DNA from 2 places in the Pseudomonas reactans genome. Region 1 is predicted to be linked to the other one. Evidence: riboswitches for the same ligand, from Rfam matches in the RefSeq annotation. Region 1 holds a riboswitch; the other holds the start of a gene.

What was found. A riboswitch is a leader RNA that binds a small molecule or an ion and turns the genes downstream of it on or off. The one in region 1 is predicted to bind cobalamin.
Positions count from the first base shown of each region.
Region 2: it holds a riboswitch for cobalamin, as region 1 does, so the genes downstream of both, HX793_RS14620 (TonB-dependent receptor plug domain-containing protein) here and HX793_RS11540 (ABC transporter substrate-binding protein) in region 1, are expected to answer to the same signal.

Region 1 covers NZ_JACAQP010000008.1:78,481-86,043, reverse strand. Annotated here, with positions in the region: gene HX793_RS11565 (aldehyde dehydrogenase family protein) at 1-1,101, shown strand, start outside; gene HX793_RS11560 (protealysin inhibitor emfourin) at 1,125-1,430, opposite strand; gene HX793_RS11555 (M4 family metallopeptidase) at 1,445-2,506, opposite strand; gene HX793_RS11550 (DNA/RNA non-specific endonuclease) at 2,621-3,547, shown strand; gene HX793_RS11545 (hypothetical protein) at 4,050-4,493, opposite strand; cobalamin riboswitch at 4,597-4,791, shown strand; gene HX793_RS11540 (ABC transporter substrate-binding protein) at 4,894-5,904, shown strand; gene HX793_RS11535 (FecCD family ABC transporter permease) at 5,901-6,905, shown strand; gene HX793_RS11530 (ABC transporter ATP-binding protein) at 6,902-7,563, shown strand, end outside.
Region 2 covers NZ_JACAQP010000011.1:136,454-144,016, forward strand. Annotated here, with positions in the region: gene HX793_RS14595 (FecR family protein) at 1-739, shown strand, start outside; gene HX793_RS14600 (Tll0287-like and HAMP domain-containing protein) at 770-1,648, shown strand; gene HX793_RS14605 (serine/threonine-protein kinase) at 1,659-3,062, shown strand; gene HX793_RS14610 (PP2C family protein-serine/threonine phosphatase) at 3,059-3,874, shown strand; gene HX793_RS14615 (carboxymuconolactone decarboxylase family protein) at 3,880-4,275, opposite strand; cobalamin riboswitch at 4,390-4,594, shown strand; gene HX793_RS14620 (TonB-dependent receptor plug domain-containing protein) at 4,686-6,614, shown strand; gene HX793_RS14625 ((2Fe-2S) ferredoxin domain-containing protein) at 6,614-6,973, shown strand; gene HX793_RS14630 (ABC transporter substrate-binding protein) at 6,970-7,563, shown strand, end outside.

The DNA of each region.
Region 1 (7,563 bases):
AGCGAATGGTACGCCGCCCATGGCCCCGCCATGCTCGCCCCAGAACCGACCCTGGTGGACAACGGCAGCGCGCAGATCGAATACCGCCCGCTGGGACCGATCTTCGCCGTGATGCCGTGGAACTTCCCGGTATGGCAAGTGTTGCGCGGCGCCGTGCCGACGATGCTGGCCGGCAACACCTATGTGCTCAAACACGCACCGAACGTGATGGGCAGCGCCTATCTGATCCAGCGGGCGTTCCAGAAGGCCGGTTTTGCCGAAGGCCTGTTTGAAGTGGTCAACGTGACCAACGAAGGCGTGTCCAAAGCCATCGCCGACCCACGCATCGCCGCCGTTACCCTTACCGGCAGCGTGCGCGCCGGTATCGCCATTGGCTCCCAGGCTGGCGCGGCGCTGAAAAAGTGCGTGCTGGAATTGGGCGGCTCGGACCCGTTCATCGTGCTCAACGACGCCGACCTCGACGCCGCCGTGCAAGCCGCGCTGATCGGTCGCTTCCAGAACAGCGGCCAAGTCTGCGCCGCCGCCAAACGCCTGATCATCGAGGAAGGCGTAGTGGAAGCCTTCACCGCCAAATTCGTCGAGGCCAGCCGTGCTCTGGTGATGGGTGACCCGACGTCAGCCGCCACCTACATCGGCCCGATGGCGCGCTTCGATCTGCGCGACGAGTTGCATGGTCAGGTCCAGGCCACCCTGGAAGAAGGCGCGACCCTGCTGCTGGGCGGCCACAAAGTGCCCGGCGCCGGCAACTACTACGAACCCACCGTGCTGGCAGGCGTCACCGACCAGATGACCTCGTTCAAACAGGAACTGTTCGGCCCAGTCGCCTCGATCATCACCGCCCGCGATGCCAACCATGCGGTGGCCCTGGCGAATGACAGCGAGTTCGGCCTTACCGCGAGCATCTTCACCACCGACCCGGCCAAGGCGCGGGATATCGCCAACCAATTGGAAACCGGCGGCATTTTCGTCAACGCCTTCAGCGTCTCCGACCCTCGGGTGGCGTTTGGTGGGATCAAGAAGAGTGGTTTCGGCCGCGAGCTGTCGCACTTCGGCGTGCGGGAATTCTGCAACGCGCAGACGGTGTGGCTGGACCGCAAGTAAGCTGGCCATGACGGCGGCCTGTCTCAGCAACGCACATGCCGCCGCACGCACTGCACCAACCCATCCAAGGCCTGCGATTTGACTGGCGCGAGCACGCAAACCGTGTGCTCGCGCTCGTCTTCCTTCACCGTCAGGGTGTAATGCACCTGCCCAGGATTACCCGGCGCAGGTGCATGGCTTTGTGGCAACTCAAAGAAGTCGCACGCCTCGACAAGCCGCCGCAGCTCCCGCTGATCCTGCTCCGGCAGCGCGTCCAGCTCCACCGTCTGAGGCTTGGCCAAGCCCGGAAAATAACCGGGGCCGCCGTTTTCCTTGATCGAAATTTGCATGGCTGTTCCTCACGTCAGACAGAAATGCCGACCGCCTTCCAACCTTCCTTGACCGCCTTCTGTTCATCCTTGTTCACACCGTAAAGCCGGCCAGCCACATCGTAAGTAATGCGCGCAAAGCGCAGGAACCCCGAGTTGGGCCGCAGCCGCGCATCCCGCAGCGCGTCATACCAAATGCGCCCGGCGCGCTCCCAGGCAAAACCGCCGAGCTTGGTCGCCACCTGGTAGAACGCATGGTTGGGAATGCCGGAGTTGATATGCACCCCGCCATTGTCCTCGTAGGTCTGCACAAAATCATCCATGTGCCCCGGCTGAGGGTCCTTGCCCAGCAGTTTGTCGTCAAACGCCGTGCCAGGGGCTTTCATCGAACGCAGGGCGGTGCCTTTGATCTTTTGGGTGAACAGCCCTTTGCCGATCAACCAATCAGCGTCTTGCGCGCTTTGCTTCAAGGCATATTGCTTGATGAGCGAGCCGAACACATCCGAGAGCGACTCGTTCAACGCGCCGGACTGATTGAAATACATCAGCTTGGCCTCGTCCTCGGTGACGCCATGCGCCAACTCATGGCCGATCACGTCGAGCGCCACCGTGAAGCGGTTGAACAACTGCGCGTCTCCATCGCCGAACACCATCTGGGTCGAGTTCCAGAACGCATTGTTGTAGTTCTGGCCAAAATGCACCGTGGCATCCAACGCCATACCGGCGTCGTCGATGGAGTTACGATCGAAGACCTGGTCGAAAAAATCGAAGGTGGCGCCCAAGCCCTCGTAAGCTTCGTCCACCGCGGCATCCCCACTGGCGGGTTGCCCCTCACCACGCACCAGCGTGCCCGGCAGGCTGTCGGTGCCTTCGGCACTGTAGATCGAGCGACGCTTATCCGCGCCCATGGCCAGGGCCATGTGCGCCGGCCCCTTGGCAGGCTCGGCGACCATGCGCAACGAGCGAAAGGTCGTGTCCTTGGCGCGGGTGCGCAACGCGACCTCCCGTTGCGCTTTATCGCCGTTGCGCGCGATCTGGTCGAGCATGTAGGGCGGGATCAGGCAGAAAATCGGGTTACGGTCATGGCGATCACACATCGGCTGGCTCCTTGTCGGCAATGACTGTTTGAGGATAGTCCCCCGGGGTTAACGCGCATCATCAATTGTCATTAAGCTATGTTGCAGTCGTGTTTATCCAAGGAGGACTGACCGATGCCTGCACGTAAAACCAAAATCGACCTTTCATACCGCCCCCGGCTCGCTGACCTGCGCCCGTTGATCGCACCGAGCCCCACGCTGCTGGAGGCGCGTGCCGCGACACCCCGCGTCACCCCCGCCAAAGACTTGAAGGACCGACGCGGCTACGCCGAGGACTTTCTCGGCAACTTCGAGGTGCCCTGGCCCACGGTTGAAAAAGCCTTGTCGGGGGACGCACAAAAACGCCTGGACTACACGCACTTCTCGATCACGATGTCACGCGCCAAGCGACTTGCGCTGTATGTGGGCGTCAACATCGATGGTGGTCAGCACGTAGAGATCATTCGCAGCAACGACACCTGGGCCTATGACGGCCGCCTGCCCGTCGACGCGCAGGTGGGCGAAGCGCTGTATGCCAGCAATGGCCTGGATCGCGGCCACCTGGTCCGCCGACAAGACCCCAACTGGGGCGATGAGGCGCAAACCGCCAACCTCGATACCTTCCATTTCACCAACTGCTCGCCGCAGATGAGCGGGTTCAACCAGAAGACCTGGCTGGAACTCGAAGACTACATCCTCGACAACACCCAACGCTGGAAAGCCCGCGCCACGGTGTTCACCGGCCCGGTATTCGCCGACGACGACCGGGTGTACCGAGGCGTGCAGATTCCCAAGGCGTTCTGGAAAGTGGTCGCCTACCTCAGCGACAACGGCAAGCCTAGCGCGAGTGCCTACATGATTGACCAGAGCCGCGAACTGGGCCAACTCGACCTGGTGTTCGGCCAGCTCAGGACCTACCAGCGCAGCGTGATCCAGATCGAGCGCCTGACCGGTCTGCGCTTCGGCAACCTGGCCGACTACGACGGCTTCAGCAACGAAGAGCGCGCCACCGGCACGCGGATTGAAGCGCTGATACAGGGGCCTGAAGACATTCGTCTCTGACCGACGCTTCACATGTTGAACTGCGTCACACGCCAACCACGATGCGAAGCGAGCCGCTCTTGATCTGGCTTTTGATCTCAGGCGCCCCGTCAAACACGCTGGCCGAACGCAGGCTTGAATCCGTGGGTAACCCGGCAGGACGCCGGGTTAGCCGCGCTGGGCCAAGGATGGCCCATCGCGGCGGCCCACGGATTCAAGCCTGCGATCGGGCACACCGAGCCTAGGCGAGGTGCCGAGTGTTGGGGCGAAGCGTTTTTGGTTACTTTTTGCGCTCTTCAAAAAGTGACCCGCTGTAAGAGCGGAACCCATAGCCGCCATTACCTAAATAACGGATATGTACCCGGTCTGATCCAACATCCAGGCCAGCTGTCAGGCCGCCTTCGCAGGCAAGCCAGCTCCCACATTCTGAATCGCAGGAGTAACAGTAAGATTGCGGCCGACCGTCAAGCCGCCAGCGCCGTACCCAGCGAGGTGTGGATACTTGCGCCCTTTGGCCGCCCCCTCACTGCGCACTGATGTAATGAAACTGCGCCTGCGACTTCTCGACCGCCGCACGCACCAGGTCTTTCTGTGCGTCGGTGCCCGAGTAGTAAATCTGCAGGCCCTTCAAATCCTGCCCTTCGACGGCTTTGCCGATCACGGCAACATCAACCGGCGTGCCGGCCCCCATGATCAAAAAGAACACGTCGCCCAAGCGCTTGGTATTCAGCAATTCGCCCCTGAGGCTGGCAGCGTTTTGGTCGCCGGCCAGGGAAATCGCCAGGGTGTCGCCGAACATACCGCTTTTAGGGATGCTCATCGTGTGCAAGCGCAGTTTGTCTGAGTCGGCGGGCATCGACTTGACATAGGCGGTGGAGGCCTCGTCGAGAATCTGCTGTTCAGATTTACCCTGAGTGGCACAACCGGCCAGGGTGGCGATAAGGACGAGCGCGACAAATGATTTCACGGTGTATTCCTTGTGATAAAGCGATCCATGGGCTGAGCATCATAGGAGCCTGACCGCCAGAGAGCTACCGTTGACTTCACGCCCTCCCGTTCAACCGCGTGATCGACTACCATACCGCGCCGGTTCCCAAACGGGACTAATAGGGAATCCGAAGCGCGGCACACCCGCGCCAATCGGAACTGCCCCCGCAACTGTAGGTGCTGAGCCTGCTCCTTGATGCCACTGGACCTTGTCCGGGAAGGCCGGAGCCGGGCGACGACGCATCAGTCAGGAGACCTGCCGGCTCGAGCTCAACTACTAACCGGCGGGGTGTCCGGGAAGGACATTCTTGCCTGTCGCTACCACAGCGCTCGAGGGTGTATTTCCGAATGGCACGCACGCTTCACTCGGAGATAGCCCCATGCTGCCACGCGTTACCGCCCTGCTTACCGGTCTGGGCTTCTGTGCCCTGGCCCAAGCCGCACCCACCCACTACCCGCTGACCGTGGAAAACTGCGGCAGCACCCTAACCTTCCAGCAAGCCCCGGCCCGCAGCGTGACCATCGGCCAGGCCGCCACCGAGATGCTCTACGCCCTGGGCGTGGGCAATAAAGTGGTCGGCACCTCGCTGTGGTTCAACAGCGTACTGCCACAGTACAAAGCGCAGAACGACACCATCGAGCGCCTGGCCAACAATGAGCCAAGTTTTGAGGCCGTGATCGCCAAGCGCCCGCAACTGGTGGCCGCCGAGCTGGAATGGGTGGTCGGGCCGCAAGGCGTGGTCGGCACCCGCGAGCAATTCCATGAACTGAAGATTCCCACCTACCTGCTGCCCTCCGACTGCGAAGGCAAGGACAACCTGGTCGGCGCCGACGGCACGCGGCTGGAGCCGTTTCGCATCGAGACGATCTATAAAAGCATCAGCCAACTCGCCGAGATCTTCGACGTGCAGGCACGCGGCCAACAACTGAACGAAGAACTCAAGGCGCGCCTGGCCAAATCCGTCGCCACCGTGCAGAGCAAGGGCCTCAAGCAAGCCAGCGCCTTGGTGTGGTTCTCCAGTTCCGAGATGGCCAGTGACCCTTATGTGGCCGGCCACAAGGGCATTCCGGAGTTCATGCTGGAAACCCTCGGTTTGCATAATGTCGTGCAGTCCGACGAAGAGTGGCCCGCCGTCGGCTGGGAAACCCTCGCCAAGGCCAACCCGACCGTGCTGGTGATCGCGCGCATGGACCGCCGCCGCTACCCTGCCGACGATCATGAAAAGAAACTGGCCTTCCTGCGCAGCGACCCGGTCACCCGCAACATGGACGCGGTGAAAAACAACCGCATCATCATCCTCGACGCCCTGGCGCTGCAGGCCAGCATCCGCACGTTCGACGGCCTTGAACAACTGGCCACGGCCATCGACGGCTACGATCTAACCAAATGATACGCACCCTACTCGCCCTGGCCCTGCTATTAGCCGCCGTACTCGCGGGCGTGGCCATCGGCGAAACCGCCATCTCGCCGCAGGTGGTACTCCAAGTCCTCGCCAACAAACTGTGGGCGGCTGGCTACGTGCTCGACCCTATCGACGAAGGCGTGGTGTGGAACTACCGCCTCACCCGCGCCCTGGTCGCCGCTGCGTGCGGCGCCGGGCTGGCGACGTGCGGCGTGATCCTGCAATCGCTGTTGCGCAACCCGCTGGCCGATCCGTACCTGCTGGGCATCAGCGCCGGCGCCTCGACCGGCGCGGTGCTGGTGGCGTTGATCGGTGTGGGCGGCGGTTTGATCTCGTTGTCGGCGGGCGCGTTTGTCGGCGCCATGGCCGCGTTTGCGCTGGTGATCCTGCTCGCCCGCGCCAGCGGTTCGGTTAGTGGCACCGGCCAGATCATCCTGGCGGGCATTGCCGGCTCGCAATTGTTCAATGCGCTCACCGCGTTCCTGATCACCAAATCCGCCAGTTCCGAACAGGCGCGCGGCATCATGTTCTGGCTACTCGGTAACCTCAGTGGCGTGCGCTGGCCTTCGGTGTGGCTGGCGGTGCCGGTGGCGGTTGCAGGCTTGGCGGTGTGCCTGTGGCACCGTCGGGCGCTGGATGCGTTTACCTTCGGCAGCGACTCGGCGGCGTCCCTCGGCATTCCGGTGCGCCGCGTGCAGTTCGTGCTGGTGGGCTGCGCGGCGCTGGTGACGGCGGTGATGGTGTCGATTGTCGGCTCCATCGGGTTTGTGGGGCTGGTGATTCCCCACGCCGTGCGCCTGTTGCTTGGCACCGGGCATTCGCGCTTGCTGCCGGCCAGTGCGTTGGGCGGCGCGTTGTTCTTGATTGCGGCGGATGTGCTGTCACGCACCTTGATCAAGGGCCAAGTGATTCCGGTCGGTGTGGTCACGGCGCTGGTCGGTGCGCCGGTGTTTGCGCTGATCCTCATTGGCCGGAGGAATGCGCGATGACCGTGCTGAGCTGCACAGGATTGGGTTTCAAAGTGCGCGAGGCGCAATTGCTGAGCGACATTCATCTGGACGTTCAGCCGGGCGAAACCCTCGGTATCGTCGGGCCGAACGGCTCCGGTAAATCCACCTTGCTCAAGTTGCTCGCCGGCCTGCGCACCCCAGCGTCCGGCGAAGTGCTGCTGGGCGGCCAGCGCCTGGGCAAGCTGTCGCGCCGCGCCATCGCGCAACAACTGGCGGTGGTGGAACAGCAGGCCGACACCGACGACGCCATCCGCGTGTTCGACGCCGTGGCGCTGGGCCGAACCCCGTGGTTGTCGGCGCTGAGCCCGTGGTCGAATGAAGACGACGTCATCGTCAATCAGGCGCTGCACGACGTCGACGCCACCCACCTGAGCCATCGCGCCTGGCGCAGCCTCTCGGGCGGTGAACGCCAACGCGTGCACATCGCCCGTGCGTTGGCGCAACGGCCGCAGATCCTGTTGCTGGATGAGCCGACCAATCATTTGGATATCCAGCATCAGCTTGGCATGTTGAAGGGCGTGCAAGGGTTGCCCGTCACCACCTTGATTGCCCTGCATGATCTGAACCAGGCGCTGACCTGCGATCGGCTGGCGGTGTTGGATCACGGGCGGTTGGTGGCACTGGGCAAGCCACTGGA
Region 2 (7,563 bases), on a different contig from region 1:
GCTGATACGCGCCACCACCCTCTACACCGTGGGCGTCGGCACCCGACTGCAAGGGGGGGATATCCTGCAAACCGGTGCGGCTGGCGTTCAGATCGAGGGCATTGCGTCGACCACACTGGCATTGGGTCCCGACACCCGCATCCTGATTGCAACCAACCGCACCGCTGCGCAAATCAACCTGCTCAACGGCTGGCTGAAGCTGCAACCGGTGGCGGGCAGCACGCACGCCAACCTGGCAGTGACCACAGGTGCCCTGGCGTTCACCGCCACCCAAAGTTCGAGCGTGATTCACGTGAGCCCACGCCAGACCGAGATATTCATCGAGGACGGCAGCCAAGTGGTCAATGAGCTAGACGCCCACGGCAAAGGTGAGCACAGCGTCACCCTGGGCCACGAAGACTTTGCACAACGCAGCGCCGGCAGCGCCCTCAAGCGCGTGCCACGCCCCGAACAGGCATTCATTGACGCCCTGCCTCGCCAGTTCCTCGACCCGCTGGTACCGCTGGGCAAGAAAATCCCTGCCACATCCGAGCTGAAAAAGGAACGTGATGTCACCTACGACGACATTGCCCCTTGGGTTGTCAGCCCGCTCAATCTCAGCCAACAGATGCTCGCCAACCGCTTTGCGCCGCGCCTCAACGACCCCGCGTTCCGCCAGGCGGTGAAGGTCAACCGTGGCGGGGTGCTGGAGTGGGAGCTGGAGCTGTTGCGCCTGGAACGTCGCAAGAATGCGCACTGATCCCCATCACGTCGGTCCCCGAAGGTCTTTATGAAACTGTCGCTTGCGGTCAAATTCAACGTGGTGTTCCTGGCGGTGTTTATCGTCGGTTTTATCGCCACCAGCCTCTCAACCCACTACATGCTGCAACAGAGTGCGCGCCGGGAAACCCTGGAAACCGCACGCATGCTGATGCGCTCGGCCTCCGCCGCCAGCACCTACACGGCCGAGCAGATTGTGCCGCTGCTGGAGAACCGCCTGAAGTTCCAGTTCCTGCCGCAATCGGTGCCGGACTTCGCCGCCATTTCGCACCTGCAGGAACTGCTCGAGTCTTACCCGGACTATGCCTACAAAGAAGCCACGCTCAACCCCACCAACCCGCGTGACCTGGCCAACGACTGGGAAAAAACCCTGATCAGCACCCTGCGCAGCCAGCCGCAGACCGACGAAATGGTGGGTGAGCGCGCCGATGACAAAGGCACGTCGCTCTACATCGCGCGACCGATCCAGATCAAGGACGCTGCCTGCCTGGCCTGCCACAGCACGCCAGATGCAGCGCCAAAAACCATGGTCGACATCTACGGAGCGGTGAACGGCTTCGGCTGGAAACTCAACGACACCATCGGTGCGCAACTGGTCTCGGTGCCACTGGACCTGCCGATGCAACGCGCCAGAAGCCTGCTGCACAGCTACATGCTGTCGATGCTGGGAATTTTCGCCGTGTTATTCGTGGCCTTGAACGTGGCGGTGCACCTGTTTGTCACCCGACGCCTGCGCCAGATGTCGGTGCTGGCTGACCGCGTCAGCCTGGGCGAAACCGATGTGCCGCCGATGGACGTCAGCGGCAGCGACGAGTTGGCACGCCTGGGTCAGTCCTTCGGCCGCATGCGTACCAGCTTGGTCAGCGCCATGAAGATGCTTGAGGAATAGGGCCGCGATCATGCTTGAACAACTCGGCAAATACCGCATCGACAGCGTGCTCGGCAAAGGCGCCATGGGCACGGTGTACAAGGCGTTCGACCCGAACATCGCCCGCACCGTGGCGCTCAAGACCATCCGCAAGGAACTGTTCGGCGACAGCCAGCACGCCGAGTTGGTCAGCCGCTTCAAGAATGAAGCGCAGGCTGCCGGCCGGCTGATGCATCCCAACATCGTCGCAGTCTACGACTACGGCGAGGACGAGGGCTCGGCGTATATCGCCATGGAGTTCGTCGAAGGCACACCGCTCAACACCTTGCTGGCAGCACAAACGGCCCGTGACCTCAGCCACAGCCTCGGCTGGATGCGCCAGTTGCTGTTGGCCCTGGAGTACGCGCACTCCAAGGGCGTGGTGCACCGCGATATCAAGCCGGCGAACCTGCTGATCACCGCCGACAACCACGTCAAGGTCACCGACTTCGGCGTCGCACGTCTGGACTCCTCCACGCTTACCCAGACCGGCTCGATGATCGGCACCCCCAGCTACATGTCGCCGGAACAGTTCTGCGGCGAGTTGATCGACGGTCGCTCCGACGTGTTTTCCGCCGGCATCGTGCTGTACCAATTGCTCACTGGCGAGCGACCGTTTTCCGGCTCGGCCACCATGGTCATGCAGCAGATTCTCAACCAGACGCCGGTGGCACCGTCGAGCTTGAACCTGGCCCTCGACCCGGCGTTGGACAGCGTGATCGTCCGCGCCCTGGCCAAGCGCCCGGCCGACCGCTATCCCTCGGCGCACGCCTTTCTGGATGACCTTGAAGCGCTGCTCGGCACCACCACCGGCAGTTGGATCAGCGCCGATATCGACGATGATCGCACCGTGCTGATGCGCCCCAACCAACCCTTGAGCAGCGGCGTGACAGCGTTGGCGACCGAAGCCGTGGAAACCCTCACACCCTGGAAGCTGGCCGTGATGCCTGAGCTGGAGTCGCTGCTGTCCCATCAGATTGGTCCGCTTGCGCGCTTTCTGGTACGCAAGAGCCTCAATGGCGCCGATGATTTTGAGGGCATCTGCGCCGCATTGTTGCCGCATATTCCGTCGGAGCGCGGCCGTGAGCAGTTCGCCAGCGCCAGCCAGTCGCTGTTCCAGCGCCTCAACCCGCCGACTGCTGCGCCCGAGGTCGTGACTGAACCCACCGCGATTGTCCCGAGCACCGAGGTGATCCCTGCGCCAGTCGACCCCGACTTCGCGCACATGGCCGAACGCCGCCTGGCGGTGCTGATCGGTCCCATCGCCCGTATCGTGGTCAGTCGCGCCTTGCGTGCAACTTCATTGCGCCAACCCTTTGTGCAACGGTTGGCCGAGTCTATCGAGAGCGAGGCCCAGCGCCTGGCGTTCCTCAACAGCTTCGAGCCCCTGCCATGACCGACTCCCCCCTCAGCGCCTGCGGGCCCCATCGTCTGGCCTGCGCGGTCGCCTATGGGGCCAGCGATGTCGGCACGGTACGCCAGAGCAACGAAGATAACTTTCTGGTGGAGCCCAGCCTCAGGTTGTTTGCCGTGGCTGACGGCATGGGCGGCCATGAAGCCGGCGCCCTGGCGAGTGCCGAAGCCTTGATTGGTTTGCGCCAGGCGCTCAACGCCGACCGTGTCGACCCACTGAACGACGACAGCGACCCGGACGCCACCTGGTCGGACCCGGACATGCAAGCTGCCAGCCGCCTGCACAACGCCATCGACCAGGTGAACCAGTGCGTCTACCAGCAAAACGTGGCACGGCAGATGAGCGAAGGCAGCGGCATGGGCACCACCCTCACGGGAGCATGGCGCCCGCATGCCGATGGGCCACTGTTGCTGTTCCACGTAGGCGACAGTCGTTTGTACCGCTACCGCGACGGTGAGTTGAGCCTGCTGACCCGCGACCAGACCTGGTATCAACAAGCCCTTGAGGCCGGCAAAGTCGACCGCTTGCCGGCACGCAACCTGCTGTTGCAAGCGATCGGCCCGGGACCACGGGTAGAACCGCAAGTACGCGTGCAACCCGTGCTGCCCAACGACCTGCTGATGTTGTGCAGTGACGGCCTGCACGGTTGCGTCCCGCACCAGGAAATGGCCCAGGTGCTGGCCGCTGCGGGCCGCGACACGCTGGACACAGCCTGCCAACAGCTGATCCACCTCACCCGCGAATACGCAGGGCGCGACAATGTCACCGTGCTGCTCGCCTGGTTCGACGGCTGAATCGTCTATGGCAGCTTGAACGCCTCGTCCACCGGCACGCGGTAGCCGGTGGCCAGGCGGTTGGTTTCGTTGGCCATGCCGACCACCGCCTGCAACTCGCCGAACATCTCGTCGGTCATCCCCGCCTTGCGCGCCGCCGCCGTGTGGGACGCAATGCAGTACGGGCAATTATTGGTCACGCTGACAGCCACATAGAGCAGCTCCTTGGTCAGTGGGTCCAATGCCCCCGGTGCCATGATTTCCTTGAGACTTTCCCAGGTTCGACGCAGGGTCGGCGGATGGGCGGCCAGGCATTTCCAGAAGTTGTTGACCTGATCGACCTGGCGTGTGCGCATGATGTCGTCATAGACCGCCCGCACTTCGGGGCTGGCATCGGCGTATTCGGTGAGGTGTTGAGTCATGGGATGTCCAACGCGGATGGAGAGTGTTCTGGAATACCGCGCCGCCGCCATTGCTGGCAAGTGAAGCCTGAGAATCCTGGATGACGGAGTTGACGAACGGTCATGCGAATGTTCAGATGCCGGCCTGTTTCAGGTGCCCCCTGCCGCCGTGCTTGGGGTGAAACGGGAAACCGGTACGCTCTTTTGAGCCAGTCCGGTGCTGCCCCCGCAACGGTATTCGCGTGACCCCTTCGACACACCACTGTGGCCTGCGCGCCATGGGAAGGTGAAGGGCTCCATACGCGAGAGCCCGGAGACCGGCCTGGAATTTCTGTTAGGCAAACTCCTGCGGTGGGCGGGCATGGGCCGGTATCGGCGTGTGCGCGATGCCTTCTCCTGCGTGCTTCTGCGAAGATACTTTCGAGAAGACTATGATTCGACGTTCCCTGATCCCTTTGTTCGGCTCGCTGTTCAGCCCCCTGTTGCTGGCCGACGACAATACCCTGGTGCTCAACCAGCAGATTGTCTCCGCTCCTTCCGTGGAATCCACCACCGTCGCCGCCATGGCCCAGTACGGCAGCAAAGTGGAGATCGTCACCCGCGAACAGATCGAACGCGCCGGCCCCGCCGCCGACGTGACGCGGGTGATGCAGATGTTCATCCCCGGCCTCTACGTGGCGCCGAAAAACGGCCCGTTCGACTACGGCACTTATTCCCTGCTGGGCGGGCGCAACGATGACACGTTGATCCTGCTCGACGGCGTGCGCCTGAACAACCGCCTGTATGGCGGCCTGTACCTCGATACGCTGCCGGCCAACGCTATCGAGCGCATCGAAGTGCTCAAGGGCGGCCAGAGCCTGTTGTTCGGCACCCAGGCGGTGTCGGGGGTCATCAACATCGTCACGCGCAGCCCGCAGACACGCGAGGCGTCCGGTGAAGTCAACCTGGGAGTCGATACCTTCGGCGGCACCACCGGCGATGCACGGGTCGAGAAGATCTTCGCCAACGGCTGGGGCGACCTCGGCCTGCTGGCGTATGTCAGCCGCAACGCCTCCGAGGGCTACCAGCCGTTTCGCAACAGCGACTACAGCGGCCGCGTCAGCGACAAAAAGCGCTCGTACGAAGTGACCACCTTCGGCACCAAGGCCATCCAGTCGTTTGGCGACGACTCGCGCCTGGAACTGTTCTACCAATATGCCGATGCCAACCTTGATTTCGCGCGGCCGGTGAACAACTACAAGACCACCAACGACCGCGTGCAACAGATCGCCACGGCCACTTTCGAACAGGCGATCAACGAGCGCCTGAGTTATTTCATCAAGGGCCATATCAACGACTGGGACACACGCTACACGCGGATCGATAACACCGCGAATGGCGGCCGTAATGTGCGCAATCACAATGACTACTGGGGCTTTACCGATTGGGGCGTACAAGCCGAGGGCAAGGCCGAGTTGCCAGGCGGCCATGTGCTGGTGGTAGGCAGCGACAACCAGTGGTTCAAGGGCCAGGACGATGTACTGGTGATCGACGACAACAAGGCCCAGGCCCACGCGCTTTATACGCAACTGCGACCGCAGATCGACGCATTGCCCAACTGGCACCCCAGCGTGGGCGTGCGGCATGAAGCCATGAGCGGCGGTGACAGTGCCACTGTCGGCATGCTCACCTCGCTCTACGATCTCAACGACCACTGGGCCCTGCGCGGCCAATACGGTACGGCCTACAAACTGCCCAACGCCGAGCAGTTGTTCGTCAACGAGCCAGGCGACGAAATCGGCAACCGCAATCTCAAGCCGGAGAAAAGCCGCAACGCCGAACTGGGGATCGACTACAAGGGGCTACTGGGCGAAGGTGACTTCAGCGCCAGCGTCACGCTGTTCAAACGCAAGATCACCGACCTGATCACGCTCGACGATGTGCAGTGGGTCAACGGCCAGGGCCAGATCCAGATGCGCGGCTTCGAGGCCGACGCCAAGCTCGCGCTCAACGACCAGTGGAGCCTGCAAGCCGACATGACGCGCAACCTCACCGAATCGCGCACGGGGGTTACCATCAACGATATCCCGAGCTTCTTTGCCCGTTCACGTATCGGTTTCGAATCGGAAAACCGCTTATGGGGCGCAGGTACTGCGATCCGCTATATCCGCGACATCACCAGCTCAAAAAATGTCGAATACGGCCACTACTCCGTGGTGGACGCCGATGCCTATCGCTACCTCGACAACGCCCACCAGCACCGCCTGAGCCTGCTGGTGGAAAACCTGTTCGACCGCGACTACGTCACCAGCCGCGCCAGCAACGTCGACAACCTCGGCCGCCCATTCACATCGGAGGTGCGTTACACGTATCGCTTCTGATGACTGAGATCACCAAAATCGACGGGGTGGACTTCCATCCCGACTGGTCCCGCATACCGGACCACGCCCGCCATGTATTCCTGTGCACCGGCCCACGCTGTACGCAGCGCGGCGCCTTGCAACTGTGGAAAACCCTGCGCCGCCGACTGCTGGAACATGAGCACATCGAAGTGTCCGGAGGCGTGCTGCTGACACGCACCCATTGCCAATTTCCATGCAATCTCGGGCCGGTGCTCACGGTGTATCCCGAGCGTTGTTGGTATGGCGTGCGCAACAAGGCCGAAGTGCTGCGCCTGGTGGATGTGCACCTGGTGGGCGGCGATGTGGTGCAAGACCTGTTGATCAAGGATGCCCCATGAAACACCCATGGTTTTGGCTGGCCGCCCTGCTCTGCGGCACACCCGTGCTGGCAGACACCTATCGCAACTGCGCCCAGGACTGGAGCGTGCCCCCGTCACCGCCGTCGCGCATCGTGGCGCTCAACCAGCACGCCGCCGATTTGCTGCTGGCGCTGGATGCCGGGCCTTCGCTGGTGGGTGTGGCTTACCTGGACGACAACGGCATTGCACACCGGCACGGCGAGTACTTCGACGTACCGGTCATCGCGGCGAAATACCCGTCCAGTGAAGTGCTGTATGCACAGCATCCGGACCTGGTGGTGGGCGGCTTTGCCAGTGCGTTCGGTAATGGGGTCACGTCGCGCACCGGTCTGGCAAACAACGGGGTGGCGTCGTACCTGCTGGAGTCCGCCTGCGCGGGTCACTCCCTGGATTACTTTGGGCATATCCGTCAGGACTTGTTTACCCTCGGCGCCCTGCTGCACAAAACCCGGCGCGCTCAAATGCTGAGCGATGCGTTGGATGCCGACCTGTCAAACGCCCATGCGCTGATCGGGGATGCCCACCCGCTGTCGGTGTTTTACCTGGACAGTGAAGTGGGTGGACTCGAT